3 regions of the Alkalilimnicola sp. S0819 genome follow, and region 3 is predicted to be linked to each of the others. Evidence: predicted binding sites of a transcription regulator. Region 3 holds the regulator's gene; each other region holds the start of a gene.
The links. Region 3 encodes FNR, which switches genes on or off when oxygen is low (the NO sensors DNR and NnrR bind a similar motif). Its sites were predicted from a motif close to TTGATNTANATCAA; they were not measured.
Positions count from the first base shown of each region.

Region 1: ccoN (cytochrome-c oxidase, cbb3-type subunit I) is a predicted target of FNR. The motif match lies at 2,592-2,605, and genes of this name have one in related genera.
Region 2: GBG68_RS07635 (HPP family protein) is a predicted target of FNR. The motif match lies at 3,210-3,223, and genes of this name have one in related genera.

Region 1 is NZ_WHIW01000001.1:69,472-75,126, reverse strand. It holds gene GBG68_RS00405 (cell division protein ZapA) at 1-119, shown strand, start outside; RNA gene ssrS (6S RNA) at 173-363, shown strand; gene GBG68_RS00395 (5-formyltetrahydrofolate cyclo-ligase) at 419-1,003, shown strand; gene GBG68_RS00390 (EVE domain-containing protein) at 1,033-1,491, shown strand; gene GBG68_RS00385 (lipopolysaccharide kinase InaA family protein) at 1,488-2,282, shown strand; gene GBG68_RS00380 (SlyX family protein) at 2,296-2,514, opposite strand; gene ccoN (cytochrome-c oxidase, cbb3-type subunit I) at 2,679-4,097, shown strand; gene ccoO (cytochrome-c oxidase, cbb3-type subunit II) at 4,110-4,724, shown strand; gene GBG68_RS00365 (cbb3-type cytochrome oxidase subunit 3) at 4,728-4,901, shown strand; gene ccoP (cytochrome-c oxidase, cbb3-type subunit III) at 4,894-5,655, shown strand, end outside.
Region 2 is NZ_WHIW01000007.1:11,300-16,954, reverse strand. It holds gene GBG68_RS07645 (hypothetical protein) at 1-629, shown strand, start outside; gene GBG68_RS07640 (diguanylate cyclase domain-containing protein) at 705-2,207, opposite strand; gene GBG68_RS07635 (HPP family protein) at 2,289-2,930, opposite strand; gene GBG68_RS07630 (pseudoazurin) at 3,310-3,753, shown strand; gene GBG68_RS07625 (M6 family metalloprotease domain-containing protein) at 3,912-5,655, shown strand, end outside.
Region 3 is NZ_WHIW01000014.1:1,861-7,515, reverse strand. It holds gene thiL (thiamine-phosphate kinase) at 1-365, shown strand, start outside; gene GBG68_RS11465 (phosphatidylglycerophosphatase A) at 413-895, shown strand; gene fnr (fumarate/nitrate reduction transcriptional regulator Fnr) at 979-1,749, shown strand; gene GBG68_RS11455 (hypothetical protein) at 1,759-2,025, opposite strand; gene GBG68_RS11450 (hypothetical protein) at 2,331-3,200, shown strand; gene GBG68_RS11445 (multidrug effflux MFS transporter) at 3,292-4,536, opposite strand; gene GBG68_RS11440 (LysR family transcriptional regulator) at 4,657-5,577, opposite strand.

The DNA of each region.
Region 1 (5,655 bases), on a different contig from region 3:
TGAACCTGGCCCATGAATTGCTGCAGGCCCAGAGCGAAACCGAGGCGCTGCGCCAGGTGCGCGAGCGGCTGAGTGCCATGGACGAAAAGCTGGCCGGGGCGCTGAACGGCTCATCTTGAGACCCGCACCTCTTTACCTTCCCCCGCGTCCTGCTGCATAGTGAGTTCACGGACATTCCCTGCGGTGTTCGACAGCGGGCCTACGTATTCTTGAGCCTCAAAGAGTAGCCCCGGGGATCCTGGTCGTAGTGGCAAGCGGTGTGCAGGTCCGCCATGCAGCGGAAAGCCTAAGCCGCCACTCGCCATCCCCACCTGAACCATAGGGTTCAAGGGCGAAGCCCGCATCGGCACAGGCGGGGAATGTCCCCTCAATTCAGGCCGCCCGGCGTGGCCAGCCGGGCGTGCTAACATCCCGCCCCATGAACTCCCGCCAGGACATACGGCAAGCCATGCGCCAGCAACGGCGCCGGCTGGACCCGCGCAAGCAGCACCGGCACGCCCGCCGCCTGGCCGCCCACCTGGCCCGCAGCGCGGTCTTTCGCAAGGCCCGCCATATCGCCGCCTACTGGGCCGCCGACGGCGAACCCGACCTGGCGCCGCTGATGCGCCTGGCCGCGATCCGGGGCAAGCGGTTGTATCTGCCGGTGGTCGCCGAGCGCGGCGTCATGCGCTTCTACCCCTACCACCCGGAGCACAGCCGCCTGCGGCGTAACCGCTACGGCATCCCCGAACCACGGCTCGGCGGCCGCCCCCTGCCCGCTCATCGGCTGGACCTGGTGCTGGCGCCACTGGTGGCCTTCGATGACCGGGGGAACCGGCTTGGAATGGGCGGCGGCTACTACGATCGCTGCTTCGCCTTCACCCGCCACCGCCGACGCTGGCAGCATCCGCGGCTACTGGGCGTCGCCCACGCCTTCCAGCGCGTGCCGGCGCTGGCCGGTGAACCCTGGGACGTGCCGCTGTGGGGCATAATCACCGAGCGCGGCCTGCGCGCCTTCCAGTAAGCGTTTCACAACAACACAGGGAGCCGAGCATGAACTACTGGCTGATGAAGTCCGAACCCGATGTGTTCGGCATCGATGACCTGGCCCAGCGCCCCAACCTGACCGAGCCCTGGGATGGGGTGCGCAACTACCAGGCGCGCAACATGATGCGGGATGACATGAAGATCGGCGACCAGGTCTTCTTCTACCATTCCAACACCAAGGTGCCGGGGATCGTCGGTATCGCCGAGGTGGCGAGCGCGCCCTACCCCGACCCCACCCAGTTCGACCCGGACAACCAGTATTACGACCCCAAGAGCGACCCGGACAAACCGCGCTGGGTGCTGGTGGATGTGAAATTCGTGCGCAAGCTGAAACGCAACATCAGCCTGCAGGAACTGAAGGAGCGCCCGGAACTGGCGGATTTCCGCCTGGTACAGCGGGGCAACCGCCTGTCCATCATGCCGGTGAGCGCCGAGGACTGGGACTTCATTTTGGGTCTGGAATGATGACCGACAAGAACCTGTGGCGGGACCTGGACGAAGCCTGGTCGTGGGAAGGCGAGCGGGTCGCGGGCGATCTCATCTCCGAAGTGCTGCGGCTGGAACGGCCCGACGGGGTGTATTACCTGAAGCGCTACAGCGCCGCGGGCAAGATGCTGCGCCGACTGTTCGGCCGCAGCCGGCCACGGGGCGAGTACGAGAACCTGCGGCTGTTCGCCCGGCTCGGCATTGCCACGGCGGACATCGCCGGCTTCGAGCAACATCGCGCCTGGGGGCGGTTTCGCCGCGCGGCGCTGGTGACCCGGGAGATCCCCGACACCACGGACCTGGCGCGCATGGCGCGGGAAGCCGACCCCAAGCTGCGGGATCGGCGCTGGGTGGCGGAGGTCAGCCGCCAGCTGGCCGATTACACCGCCCGCCTGCACCGCATCGGCTTCTGCCACAACGATTTGAAGTGGCGCAACGTGATGGTCAGCCGCGGCGCGCCGCCCCGGGTCTATCTCATCGACTGCCCCATCGGCCGGCGCCGCTACGGGCTCCTGCGGCGCCGCGGCCGGATCAAGGACCTGGCCTGCCTGGACCGCCACGCCCGGGTGGAGCTGTCCCGCAGCCAGCGCCTGCGCTTTTACCTGCTTTACCGGGGCTTGGCGCGCCTGGATGCGCGTGGCCGGCGCGAGATCCGTGGGGTACTCGGGTTCTATGATGGCCGCGACCAGCGCCTGACCAAACGCCTGGACCGCCTATACAAGCGCTATCTGCGTCACCGCCTCACTCGATGGGGGCGGCGCCCTCAGTAGTGGGGCGGCGCCCTCAGTAGTGGGGTGGGGGCTCGTGTTCGGCGGCGCCCCCGCCTTCGCCGGGCTGCAGCCGCCTGACCTGCTCGTTGACACGCTGCAGTGCCAGGCGCAGCTCCGCCAGCGCCTCGCCCTGGGCGATCAGCGTATCGTTGAGGCTCTGAATGGTGTCCTCCTGAAAGGCCAAACGCACTTCCAGATCCTCGATACGCCGTTCCTGCTCCACGTTCATCATCCCGTCCTGTATCCTATGCCGCGCCGCTGTTGGACCGGAGCATACGCCAGCCGCGCTCCGGGACAAATACCGGGCCTTTGACCCAGGTCAAGATCTTTTGCGCGGCCTTTGGCACAATAGCCGCGGCTGCAACTCCGTACCTTTCGAGAGACTCCCTAACGCTTATGGACACGACACCCGCGTACAACGACAAGGTGGTGCGACAGTTCACCATCGCCACCGTTGTCTGGGGCATCATCGGCATGGCCGTGGGCGTGCTGATCGCCGCCCAGCTGCTGTGGCCCGCCCTGAACTTCGACACCTCCTGGCTGACCTTCAGCCGCCTGCGCCCGCTGCACACCAATGCGGTGATCTTCGCCTTCGGCGGCAGCGGCCTGATCGCCACCTCCTACTGGGTGGTGCAACGCACCTGCCAGGCACCGTTGTTCGGCGGCTGGCTCGTGCCGTTCACCTTCTGGGGCTGGATGGCGGCGCTGGTGGCGGCGACCATCACCCTGCCCCTGGGCCTGACCCAGAGCAAGGAATATGCGGAGCTGATCTGGCCCATCGACGTGCTCATCGCACTGGTCTGGGTGGCCTACGGCGTGGTGTTCTTCGGCACCATCGCGGTGCGCAAGGTGAAGCACATCTACGTGGCGAACTGGTTCTACGGCGCTTTCATCCTCGCCATCGCGCTGCTGCACATCGTCAACAGCCTGCAGATCCCCACCAGCTGGACCCATTCCTACCCGCTCTACTCCGGCGCGGTGGATGCCATGGTGCAGTGGTGGTACGGCCACAACGCCGTGGGCTTTTTCCTCACCGCCGGCTTTCTGGGCATGATGTACTACTTCGTGCCCAAGCAAGCCGGGCGCCCGGTGTACTCCTACCGCCTGTCGATCGTGCATTTCTGGGCACTGATCTCGGTGTACATGTGGGCCGGGCCGCATCATCTGCACTACACCGCGCTGCCCGAATGGGCCCAGAGTGTCGGCATGGTGTTCTCGCTGATCCTGCTCGCCCCCTCCTGGGGCGGCATGATCAACGGCATCATGACCCTCTCGGGCGCCTGGCATAAGCTGCGCACCGACCCGATCCTGAAATTCCTGATCGTCTCGCTGTCCTTCTACGGCATCGCCACCTTCGAAGGCCCGCTGATGTCCATCAAGACGGTCAACGCCCTGTCCCACTACACCGACTGGACCATCGGTCATGTGCACGCCGGCGCGCTGGGCTGGGTGGCCTATATCACCATCGGCTCGATCTACGCGCTGATCCCGAAGCTCTACGACCGTCCGGCCATGTACAGCATCAAGGCCATCGACGCGCACTTCTGGATCAGCACCATCGGCGTGGTGCTCTACATCGCCTCCATGTGGATCGCCGGTGTGATGCAGGGGCTGATGTGGCGCGCGGTCAACGACGACGGCACCCTCACCTACACCTTCGTCCAGGCACTGCAAGCTACCTACCCGTATTACGCGGCGCGGCTCCTGGGTGGCGCGCTGTTCCTCGCCGGCATGTTCATCATGGCCTGGAACATCTGGAAGACCGTGCGTGGCGATGAGCCCGCGCACGCCACCGCCGCCGCCCAGACTGCCTAGGAGAGCGCAGGAATGTCACAAGCACACGCTAAAGTCGAACGCAGCATTCCGCTGATGGGCATCTTGACCGCCATCGTGATCAGCATCGGCGGCATCGTCGAGATCGTGCCGCTGCTGTTCCAGGCCGAGACCACCCAACCGGCGGAGGGCGTACAGCCCTACCCGGCGCTGGAGCTGGCCGGACGCGATGTGTACGTCTCCGAGGGCTGCTACGGCTGCCATTCGCAAATGATCCGCCCCTTCCGCGCCGAGACCGAGCGCTACGGCCATTATTCAGTGGCCGGCGAGTCGGTCTACGACCGCCCCTTCCAGTGGGGCTCCAAGCGGACCGGGCCGGACCTGGCCCGGGTCGGTGGTCGCTACACCGATGAGTGGCACTACGTGCACCTGATGAACCCGCGCGATGTGGTGCCCGAATCCAACATGCCCGCCTATCCCTGGCTGGCGGAACGGGAGGTCGATCCCGCCGTGATCCAGACCCGTATGCGCGCCCAGCAGCTGATCGGGGTGCCCTACACCGACGAGCAGATCGCCGAGGCGCCCGCGCAACTGGAAGGCAAGACCGAGATGGACGCGCTCATCGCCTACCTGCAGGGCCTGGGCACGGCCTTCAGCGGACGGAGGTAAGCCATGAGCGCCGGCACTGTCAGCGGCATCATGACCACGCTGCTGCTGGTCATCTTCCTAGGAATCGTCATCTGGGCCTGGAGCGGCAAGCGCAAGAAGGACTTCAACGAAGCCTCCCGCCTGCCGCTGGAAGACGAAAAGACCCCTAAATCGCAGGAGACCAACCGCGATGAGTAGTTTCTGGAGCTGGTTCATCACCCTGCTCACCCTGGCCAACATCCTCGGCTGCTGGTGGCTGCTGCGCTGGACCGCGAAGCCCATCGCGGGTGAGTCCGCCGAGGGTGAGCCCACCGACCACGTCTGGGATGGCGATCTGCGCGAGCTGAACAACCCCATGCCTCGCTGGTGGCTGACCATGTTCTACATCAGCATCGCCTTCGCCCTGCTCTACCTGGTGCTCTACCCGGGACTGGGTCGCTTCGAGGGCGTACTGGGCTGGACTCAGGTCGGGCAATGGGAAGAGGAAGTGGCCAAGGCGCGCGACAGCTATGGCGCGATCTTCAACGAATGGGCTGCCACCGACGTGGAGGAGCTGATCCACAACCCGGACGCCATGGCCGCCGGGAGCCGCCTGTTCGGCAACAACTGCGCGGTCTGCCACGGCTCGGACGCCCGTGGCGCGCCGGGCTTCCCCAACCTGGCCGACGACGCCTGGCTCTACGGCGGCAGCCCCGCCGCCATCCGCCACAGCATCGCCCAAGGCCGGCGCGGCGTAATGCCGCCCATGGGCGCGGTCCTGGGCGATGAGGGCGTGAGTCAGGTGGCCGCCTATGTGTACAGCCTCAACGGCCGCAGCGCCCCGGCGCAGCTCACCCGTGCCGGCAAGCAGAAATTCGAGGCCAGCTGCGCGGCCTGCCACGGCGCCGACGGCACCGGCAACCAGGCCCTGGGCGCGCCGAACCTCACTGACGACGCCTGGCTCTACGGCGGC
Region 2 (5,655 bases), on a different contig from region 3:
AAATCAACGTGGAGATGGCCCGGGAGATACCGGAGCTGCAGGGCATGGTGCCCTACCACCAGCTGGTGCTGAGCGTGTTCCAGCGTTGGGAGGCGGTGCGGGCCGCGCCGCTGCCGCCCGAGGACCTGCCCTTGGCCCATGCGTTGGCGCAATACACCCGGGGGCTGGCCGCAATGGCACAGGGGCGGGACGCACAGGCCCGGGAAGCCCTGCGGGCCGTGCAGCAAGCCGCCGCCGCCACCGAAGGTTCGCCCTGGCGGGAGATCGCGCTGATCGCCCAACACAGCCTGGCCGGCGAGATGGCCCGGCGCGAACAGCGCCCGGCCGATGCGGTGGCCCAGCTACAGCGTGCCGCCGAGCTGGAGGACAGCCTGCCCTATATGGAACCGCCCTACTGGTACCGACCGGTACGCCATTACCTGGGGCGGGCCCAGCTGCAGGCCGGTCAGGCCGGGGCCGCCGAATACAGCTACCGCCAGGACCTGGAGCGCTTCCCGGAGAACGGCTGGTCACTGCATGGCCTCAGCCAAAGCCTGCTGGCCCAGGGCCGCAGCCAGGAGGCGGAAGTGGCGGCGCAACGCTTTCGCAGCGCCTGGGCGCAAAGTGCCCTGGCCCGGCCCGAGCCCTAGGCAGTGAGCCCTAGGCAGTGAGCCCTGGGCAATGACCCCCGGGCAGCGAGCCCCGGGCTGCCGGTTCGGCGAGGCCTATTCCGCCTCGCCGACCACCCGGAACACCCCGCCGCCGCGCGCCTTGGCCGCATACATCGCCGTATCGGCGGCGGCCAGGAGCGTCGGCAGGTCCGTACCATGCTGCGGGTACAGGGCGATGCCCACGCTCGCACCGATGCATACCGCCGCGTCACCGGCCTGAAACGGCCGCCGTAGGGCGGCGATCAGCTTCCCGGCCACGGAACGCGCCGCGGCCTCGGCCGCGTCTCGCTCCGGCGGCACCAGCAGCACGGCGAATTCATCCCCGCCCACCCGCGCCACCACATCCTCGGTGCGCAGGCTCTCGCGCAGGCGCTTGGCGATATCCACCAGCAATTGATCCCCCGCGCCGTGACCGTAACGGTCGTTCACCGGCTTGAACCCGTCCAGATCCACGAACAACAGAGCCAACTCCTGCCCGTGGCGCTCGGCAGCGGACAGCGCTTCGCCCAAGCGGGTTTCGAACGCGCGCCGGTTGGGCAGGCCCGTCAGGGCATCGTGATGAGCCAGGTGCCGCAGCTGCGACTCCAGCGCCCGTTGGCGCGTCACATCCACCACGGTGGCCACGCGCACCCGGCGCCCGTCCAGCAGCAAATCGTCCAGCCTCACCCGCGCCTCGAAACGGGTACCATCGAGACGCCGGCCACGATGCGCCTCCGCACGCTCGGGCCCCGGAATCGCCTCGCGAACCAGCTCCGAATAGAGCCGCCCCAACAATTGCTCGCGACTGCCGGCGAACAGGGTGGCGGCGAGCGCATTGGCGTACTCGATCCGTCCGCCCGGATCGACCAGCAATACGCCCGTCCCCACCCGGTCCAGCAGACGGCGCAGCCGCTGCTCGCCGCGGGCCGCGCCCCGCCACTGCCGCCAGAACCAGTACACCAGCAACAAAAAACCCAGCAGGGCCAGAAACGCCGCGCTGCTTTGCCACAGCCGCAGGGTCCGCGCCTGGCCGCGGCTATGGGCCTCTACGGCCTGGGTCAGCCGATCGGCGGCCTGCAACAGTCGTACACCGCCCTCACCCAGGCTGTAGGCCTGCGCTTCGGCCAAGGCCGACGGCGCGCCCCGCGCCGCCAGCACGGCGCTCAGCAACGGCTCATAGCCTGACCAATAGGTCCGCAGCTGTTGTAGCGCCGCGCGGTTCGCCGGCGCCCGCAGCGCGGCCAGACGATGCGGCCGGCCGTACAGCCCCTCGGTCTCCCCCCCCTGGGCGAAAGCCTGCAAGGTAGCCGCGAACAGACCGCGCTTGCGCTCCAGCGCGGCCAGCACCGCGTCGCGCCGCTCCGGGACAAGCTCAGGACGGCGCAACATCAACAGGTCGCGGCCAATGCCCTCGACCAGCATGCGCTGGCGCCCGGCCACGTTAATGGCCACCAGATCCTCCTGAAGACGCAGGGCGACTCGCTCGTTGGCATAGAGAATGCCCAATTGCAGGGCCACCACGACCAGCACCGCGCCGAAAAACAGCGGTGTGATGCGAAATTGGCGCGTCAAGGTCATGCGGATTCTCCCCCCGGTTGGCGCTTATCCTACCAAGCCCGCCGGCAGGCGAACGCGTCCGTGGCAGTAGATGGGTGGCATTCAGCGGGCCGGCGCACCGCCACTGGCGATATCCAGCTGCGCACCGGGCCCGGCCTGTCGCGCCCACCAGGGGTAGGGCAAGCCGGCCAGACGGTTCAACACCAGCGCCTGGGCCAGCAGCAGGAGCACCGCCGCCATCAGCACGGGAATTTGCGAGAGCTGCGGCATGAGCCCCAGCGACACGATGAGCGTGGTGGCGCCGGCGGGCGGATGCGCCACCCGCAGCAGGGCCATCAGACTGGTGGTCACCGCCAGGGAAAGCGCGGTAGCCCCTACCCGGGGCCAGTCCATGCCGGCCATCACCGCGGGGGCGGCGTCCAGCAAACCGAACAGGGCGAGGCTTGCCCAGCCGGCCAGTGCCCCGATCAGATGTCCCAACAACACATTGCGCGGCGAGGCAGGCGCGGCCAGGGGCATATAGAAGAGGATAAAGGCCGTGGCCCCCAGGGAAGGGAAGATGAAGGACTCGCCGGTCCACAGGGCCACCGCGGCGATCAGCCCGATGCTCACCCCGCCGTTGACGAAGTTGAAAGCCGCCAGCACCAGGGTCGGGTCGAAGCGCTCGCTGACCCGCTCCAGGTGCATGCGCCGCAGCACCCCCCGCACCAACCGCCAACGCTGCGTCTCACCGCCGCTACTCACCCAAGCCGCTCCCCTGCCCATTTTGAGGCGGCGCATCTTAGCGCGGCCCGCCCCGGCAGGCCCAAGAATTGTTTCTCACTAAGCATATAAAGATTTCTTCGATGATCCGGACGGGGTGAGAACAGCCCGCGAACATCGGCGTGGACTGCCCCAAGTCCACGCCCGCCCCGTAACCGGCACCACATGCCCTCCGATCAGGCCCGTGCTCCGTACTGCCGCCGTCCCGCCAAACCACCCTGGGCCCCATCAACGCCCATCGGCGCGGTTTCACCACGAATGTTGATTGGCGTCAAACAAAACATTCATCTAATGCGCTACTTTTGCAGGCAGTGAGGCCGCGCCTCCTTGATATCCCCAACCCACTGCAGGAGTACACGCCATGAAACTGCGACTTATCCCCCTCAGCGTTGCCCTTTGCCTGGGGCTCGCCAGCGCCGCGCAGGCGGCCGACCATGAGGTGCGCATGCTGGACAGCGGCGCCGACGGCAGCATGGTCTTCGAACCCGGGTACCTGAAAGTCGCCCCCGGCGACACCGTGCGCTTCGTACCGGCGGGCATGGCCCATAACAGCGCCAGCGCCTTCGTCCCCGACGGGGCCGAAGCCTGGAAAGGCCCCATGGACAAACCCTTCAGCGTGACCCTGGATGCCGAAGGGGTGTATCTGTATCAATGCGATCCGCACCTGCCGCTGGGCATGGTAGGCGTGATCCAGGTGGGCGACGCCGTGAACGCCGAAGACGCGGCGGCGGCGGCCGAGGCGCTCAAGGCGAACATTGCCATGGGCAAGGAACGGCTGGACAAATACCTGGGGCAGGTGGACTGAAAATACGCTTACCCCCCCTTTGGGGAGTTGATTGCTTGCTGCGGTGCCATACAATTGCGCACCGCAGCAACACAATAATGAACCGCTGATCACATATCTCATGCCAATGATCCGCGGGTGTTGCTCGGCCACGCTTTTGCCACCGGGGACACCAGCTCATGAACAGAATCCACCGCCTGCTAGGCGCCAGTCTCGTACTGCTCGCCCTCCTCCTCGCTCTGCCCGCCGCCGCCATGCCGGTGAACCCGGAGCCCCGCTGGGTCGCCCAGCCCGACGGCCAGCGCTTCCAGCTCCAGCCCCGGGGCGATGAGCACCTGCATTGGTTCGAGCAGGCGGAAACCGGCGCGGTGGTGCTGTTCAATGCCACCCGGCAGCGCTACGAATACGCCCGCCTGCGCCAGGCCGGCGCGCAGAGCACCACCCCAGGCCTGAGCCTTTCCGGTATTGCCCTGGGCCAGGGCAAGCCGAGCTGGGCCGCGAGCGCTGATGAAGCGCGCCAGGCCTGGCGCGCCCTGTGGCGCCGCTTCGAACTGGACCAGCAACGCCTGCTGCAGCAAAACCCGCTGAGCCGCAAGCTGGCACCGTCGGCGCCGACCCGCCACGAGAACGGCGCCGCCGCCCGCAGCTTCGCCGCGGGCACCAGCAGCCAGGCTGCGAGCGCCTATACCGCGCTGGTAGTGATGGTGGAGTTCACCGACCAGAGCTTCGTCAACGGCGCGTCCAGCTGGGCCGATCGCATCTTCGGCGGCTACCCCAACGCCCCCACCCCCGGCAGCGTGAACGACTATTTCCAGGAAATGAGCGGCAACCAGGTGCAGATCGCCCCGGCCGCCGAGACCGACGGCACCGCCAATGACGGCCTGGTGCGCGTGCAGCTGAATTACCCCCACCCCCACCACGCCAAGAACACCTCGGCCTGGAACGCGGTGCTACAGGACGCGCTCGCCCTCGCCGACGCCCAGGTCGACTTCGCCGCCTTCGACGTCGACGGCGACGGCCGCGTGGACCAGGATGAGCTGACCCTCGCCTTCGTGGTGGCCGGCCCGGAAAGTTCGTACTACGCCTCCTCCACCGAAGGTTTCTGGGGCCACGCGCGTTTTTCCGCCAACCTGGGCGATTACGACGGCATCAACCTGTGGACCAGCTACATGGGCCTGGGCGAACGTCAGGGCCCCCAGGGGGAGGAATACGACAGCACCATCGGCATCATCGCCCATGAATTCGGCCACTCCGCCTTCGGCCTGTCAGACCTGTACAACCAGCCCTCGGATGTTTCCAGCTGGGGCCTGATGGGCACCGGCAGCTGGGGTTACAAGCCCGGCGAACGCTCCGGCGAACGGCCGGTGCACATGATTGCCCACAGCCGCCTCAATGCCCGTCTGCCCGGCGGCCAATACGGCCTGGTTCAGGCCCAGCGGCTCTACCCCGGCGAGCACGCGCAGAGCCATGGCATCGGCCACTGGTTCAGTGCCAACCCGAGCGTTTACCAGATACTGGGCGAGAACCAGAGCCGCTACTGGCTGCTGGAGCAGCGCAAGGTGCAGGGCTACGATGAGGGCCTGATCCGCGGCCTGGACCGCATCGCCACCGGCGATACCGGGCTGATGATCGCCTACACCAACAGCACCGCCCGGGTGCACATCTATCGCGCCGACGATGATCCGAACCTGGGCCTGGGCGCGCGCCGCGACTCCCTGTGGTTCAGCGGCAACGCCCACACCCTGGGCCCCGACACCGTGGTGAACAGCGCCTACCCCAGCGGCACCTACTCCGGCCTGGTGGTGGAGAACATCTCCGCCCCCGGCGAGACCATGAGCTTCGACCTGCGCCGCCAGCACGCGCCCTGCACCAGCCACAGCGCCACCAACCCCCAGCATGAGAGCGCGGGCCGCGCCTACAGCG
Region 3 (5,655 bases):
CCAGCGCCTGTATCGATGTCTCCGATGGCCTGTATGCGGATCTGGGGCATGTGCTGGAAGCCAGCGGGGTGGGCGCGCGGGTGGAACTTGCACGGCTGCCTCTGTCAAAGCCCCTACGTGCTCTGGTGCCTGGTGCAGAGCTGTGGGATACCGCGCTGTGCGGCGGCGATGACTACGAATTGTGCTTCACGGTGCCGCCGGATCGCGAGGCGGCCCTGGCGCGAGTGAGCGCGGAACTGAGTCTGCCGTTGAGCCGTATCGGTGAGGTGCGTGATGAGCCCGGGCTGGCGCTGTGCCTGGCCGACGGCCGGTTCTGGCAGCCCGGCCGGCGCGCTTATGCCCACTTCCGCGCCGAAGACGATTAACCAGCAACACCAAAAGGACAGGGGCGCCGTCACCGCGCGCAAACGACATGCTGTTGAATCCTCGCAAGGCTTTCAATCTCAAGAACCCCATTCATCTGCTGGCACTGGGTTTCGGCACCGGCCTGGCGCCGAAGGCGCCGGGCACCGCGGGAACCCTGGTGGGCATCCCCTTCTACCTGCTGGCGGCGCCGCTGCATGGCATGGCTTATCTGGGGGTGGTGCTGTTGCTGTTCGCCGCCGGGGTGCTGATCTGCGACCAGGCCGCCCGCGATGCCGGCGTCCACGACCACCCGGCCATCGTCTGGGATGAGGTGGTGGGCTTCATGCTCGCCATGTTGCTGATACCGCCTCATTGGGGCTGGATTCTGGCCGGCTTCCTGGCGTTTCGCTTCTTTGACGTGCTGAAACCCTGGCCCATCGGCTGGCTGGATAGGCGCGTCACGGGAGGGCTGGGGATCATGCTCGACGATATGCTCGCCGGGCTCTACGCCGCCGCCGTGCTGCACGGGGCGCGTCTGTTGTTGGCGTGAGCGGCTTCCTGCGCGGTTATCCGGGCTGTGTTACCGTTCGGCGCGAGCCTACATTCACCGTCGCTTAAGGAGTGTATCCGGCCATGGCTGAGTCGTCTGGGGCACGGGTGGTGCAGCTATCGGGCATTCGCAATGCCTGTCAGGATTGCAGCCTTTTCCAGCTTTGTTTGCCCGTCTCGCTGGGAGCAGCGGATGTGGAGATGCTCGACAATATTGTCGAGCGACGCAAGCCCATGGCCCGCGGGGCGCATCTCTACCGCGCCGGCGACGAATTTGTCTCCATCTATGCGGTGCGTGCGGGTGCCCTGAAGACCTATGCCATCAGCGCCGATGGCGAAGAGCAGGTGACCGGCTTCCATCTGCCCGGCGAGATCGTGGGTCTGGACGCCATCAGCCGCGGCACCCACCCGTGCTACGCCGTGGCGCTGGAAACCACCAGCCTGTGCGAGATTCCCTTCGTTACTCTGGAAGACCTGGCGGGCAAGGTGCCAGGCCTGCAGCACCAGTTGCTGCGCATCATGAGCCAGGAGATCTTCGGGGACAACGAGATGCTGAACGCGGTGGCTCGCCGCTCCGCCGAGGAGCGTCTGGTCATCGCGCTGCTCAGCTTCTCCAGCCGCTTCGGTGCCCGCGGCCTCTCCCCCGTGCGCTTTCGCCTGCCCATGTCCCGGGGCGATCTGAGCAACTATCTGGGGCTGGCGCCCGAGACCATGAGCCGGCTGTTCCGGCGCCTGCAGGACCAGGGCCTGCTGCGCAGCGAGGGCAAGGAAGTGCATCTGACGGACCTGTCCGCTATGCGCGTCATGGCGGGGCAGGTGCCGGACACTGCCTGTGAGCGCACGCACCGGGGCTGAGCCCTGCGCTCAGCCGTAGGGCTGCCGCTCGGCGTGAATGATCCGTTCCCAATGGACCAGATCGCGGCGCTCGGGATAGCGCTGGCGCAGATCGGCCACGCGCCGGCGCAATTCGCTCAAGTGTTTTCCCCGTGCCTCGGCATCCAGGGTGCGGGCATGCTGCCAGCGCGCGTGTATATCCTGCAGGTCCTGATCCAGCGAAGCTTGTGCGGAGAGACCAGCGATGCTGCCGAGTACAAACAGCGCGAACAGCAGACGGTAGATGGGCTTCATCATGAGCTATTGGGCCTCCTTGCGTTCTTGTGCTTGCCTTTCAGGAGAGACTGACTGATTCCCACAGGCCTTTGACGATCTGGCCCGCCGACCATAGGGGGGTATGGGTGTGCCTGCTTCCTGCTGCAAACGCACATCGAAAGTTTCCCGTGACCTCCTGTTCGCAAGAAGACCTCGATGCTCGCGCAAATGTTCCCGACGCCGAGCCGATGGGGCGAAGCCACACGTGCGGCGGCCGACACCGTCGGCCCTCGACCCCGAGGTTCTTTCTCACTAAAGTGTCGGCTTTCAATGATCGGGAGTGGAGCATGAAATTCAGGACCTTACTGGTCGCGCTGGGGGTGGTCGCGGTGTTGGCGGTGGTTGCTGGCGTGGTCGCCCAGCAGCGCATCGAGGGTCAGGTGCTGGCGCAGCTCGATGAGAGCATTGCCCAGCTGCCGGCCGGCATGAACGCCAGCTACGGCGCGGTGGAGGTGGGCCTGTTCGGCCGCCGGGTGGAAGTGCGTGACATGGTGGTCAGCGCCCAGGAAGGGGGTACCACCCGCATTGAGCGGTTGTTGTTCACCGAATACGACAAGGCCAATGATCCGCCCCATTATCTGAGCATGCGCGCCGAGGGTGTGAGCCAGGATCTCGGCGAACTGGGCGATGACCAGGCGCGGATGCTGAGTGCCATGGGCTATGACAGCATCCGGGGCACCTACGAGATGGCCTACCGCTACGAACCCGAAACCCAGGTGCTGAACCTCAGCCGGTTGCGCGGCGAGCTCGACGAGATGGGCGGGCTGGGATTGTCCATGACCCTCAGCGAGTTCGACCTGGAGAAGTCCGTGACCGGTCCGCAGAGCCTGCCGGCGTTCCGGGTGGACGATTTCACGCTCAGCTACACCGACGCCTCGCTGATGCGCCGCTTGATCAGTCAGAGCGCCGCGGAGCAGGACATGAGCGAGGAGGCCTTCGTGCAGCAGATGCTCGGCGAGCTGGAGCAGCAGGCCGGTGATAACGCCTTCGTCCAGGCCTCCCTGCCGGAGATTCGGCGCTTCCTCATGGAACCCGGCGAGCTGACCCTGACCGGCCAGCCCGAGGCGCCGGTGAGCGCCATGGAGTTCATGGCCACCGCGATGATGCGCACCCACGCGCTGCCGGAATTGATGAACCTGAATCTGAAAGCGGACTGATCGACACCCGGCGGCCCGGGGAAAACATTCGCCAAGGAACCCGCCGGTCTTTGTGACCGGCGGGTTTTTGGTTTTTCGCGGATAACCGTGCTCAGCAGCTTTTCACGACCTGGCCAGCCGGGGGCTGGTTCGCGGCGCGGCGCTGCTGCGCTCGGCGCACCGGCTGTACGACGCCCAGATACAGCAGCAGGGCCGAGCAGCCCGCCACGCAGCTTACCGCCGCCATGGACAGCGGTGTGCCGTCATGCCAGAACCCCACGGCACTGCCGGCGAGGGCGGCGATTACCATCTGCAGGAAACCCGCCAGGGCCGAGGCGGAGCCGGCCATGTGGGGAAACGGACCCATCAGCCCGGCCATGGCCTGGGGGGCGATGATGCCGGCGCCGATCATGATGATGACCTGCGGGCCCACCACGGTGAGGGCGGAGTAGTCGCCGCCCAGGGCAAAGGTGAGCATCAGCGCGCCGCCGCCCGCGGTGAGCAGCCCGGCGAGCAGCAGCAGCCGGTCTATCCCCAGCCGGCGGGTGTTGCGCCCCGCGATGAAGCTGCCCACCATGAAACCGAACACACCCAGCATGAAGTAGTAGCCGTAGTGGTGTGCCGGGATGCCCAGGAATTCGATCAGCACGAAGCTAGAGCCGGAAATGAAGGCGAACATCGCCGCGAAGCCGGCGGCATTGATCAGGGTGTAGCCCAGGTACAATCGGTTGCCGCACAGGGTGCGGTAGTTGCGCAGTATTTCCGTCGGCGCGATGGATTGCCGGTGCTCCGGGGCGAGCGTCTCCGGCAGCGAGGTGAACAGCAACAGCGCCAGCGCGCCGCCGTAGACCGCGAGCGCGGCGAAGTTGGACGGCCAGTCGAAGAAGATCAGCAATTGCCCGCCGATGATGGGCGCCAGCGCCGGCGCCAGCGAGAAGATCAGCCCCATGTAGGCGAGTATCCGCGCCGCCTCCAGGGGGCCATAGATGTCGCGCACCGCCGCGCGGCCCAGCACCGGGGGCGCGGCGCCGCCCACCGCCTGCAACAGGCGGGCAAGCAGCAGGGTCTCTATGCTCTGAGCGAAGGTCGCCAGCACGCTGGCGCCGGTGAACAGCAGCAGGCCCCCCACCAGTACCGGCTTGCGTCCGTAGCGGTCCGAGAGCGGGCCCACCAGGATCTGCGCCAGTGCGAAGCCCAGCACATAGACGCTGAGGGTGAGCTGCACCTTGTCCGCGCCCACGCCCAGGGCCTCCCCGATCGCCGGCATGGCCGGAAGGTAGAGATCCAGTGCCAGGGGGCCTATGGCCACGGCGGCGGCGAGCATCAGAGTGGTGGGCGTGGAACGTAGCTTGAGCATGGCGCCTCGGCGGGGGGTGGGGGATGAGATGCCGCTATCCTACCGTTCAGGCGCAGGAAAATGAGCGGGGAAGCGGTCATGCGACCCATGAGAGAATCGCATGATTGGCGGCGGAACTATTCAGTAATCCGGCGGTAACGTGGCCAGCAATTGCTGCGCGATGTCTTCCAGGCGTTGCCGCAGCCAGCGCTGGGCGGGGTCGATGTGGCTGCGCTCGTGCCAGATCATGTACAGATGGATGCGCGGCAATTCCACGGGCACGGGCGCCCACTGCAGGTGTTGCAGGGTGGAGAAGCGCAGCAGACTGGGCAAGGTGGCGATCAGGTCCGTGCCCTTGAGGAAAGGCGCCACCCCCGAGAAGTTGGATACCGTCAGCGCGATGCGCCGGTGCAGGCCACGGCTCTCCAGAATGCGATCCACATTGGAGCGCTCGCCGTCGGGGAACAGCAGACTGAGATGATGGGCCGCCAGGTATTCCTGGGTACTGCGGGGCGCCTCGCGCATCTCGGCGTCGTAGTAACAGATGTGGTGCTCGTCCAGCAGACGCTTCTGGCGAATGTCGCCATCGTCCGGTGGAAAGGGGGTGATCATCAGATCGCAATCCCCGCCACGCAGCATGTCCGCGTTGGGAATCCCCGAGGGAATGATGCTCAGCTCCGCCCCCGGTGCTTCCCGGCGCATGCGCCGGAACAGCTGCGGCAGCAGCAGATCCCGCTGCATATCGTTGGCGGCGATGGTGAAGTGGGCCCGGGTGCTGGACGGGTCGAACGCCGGCGCCACGGTGAGCGCCTGCAGGCCGTCCAGCAGCGGTCGTATACGCGCGCCCAAGGCCTGGGCGTGGGGGGTGGGGCGTATGCCTCGGCCGGCTTTCACGAACAGCGGATCCCCCAGCAGCCCGCGCAGCTTGTCCAGGGTATGGCTGACCGCGGATTGGCTCACCCCCAGCCGCTCCGCCGCCCGGGAAACCGACTGCTCCTCCAGCACGGTGAGCAGCAGCTTGAGGGCGCGTCCGTCCAGATTGAGGTGGTCCTGAGTGCTCATCGCGGGGCTTGCCGACTGCGGATACAGCGTTCAGTGTACCGCGCCGGGAGGCGAGGGCGTACGACAGCGCTTGCCCCG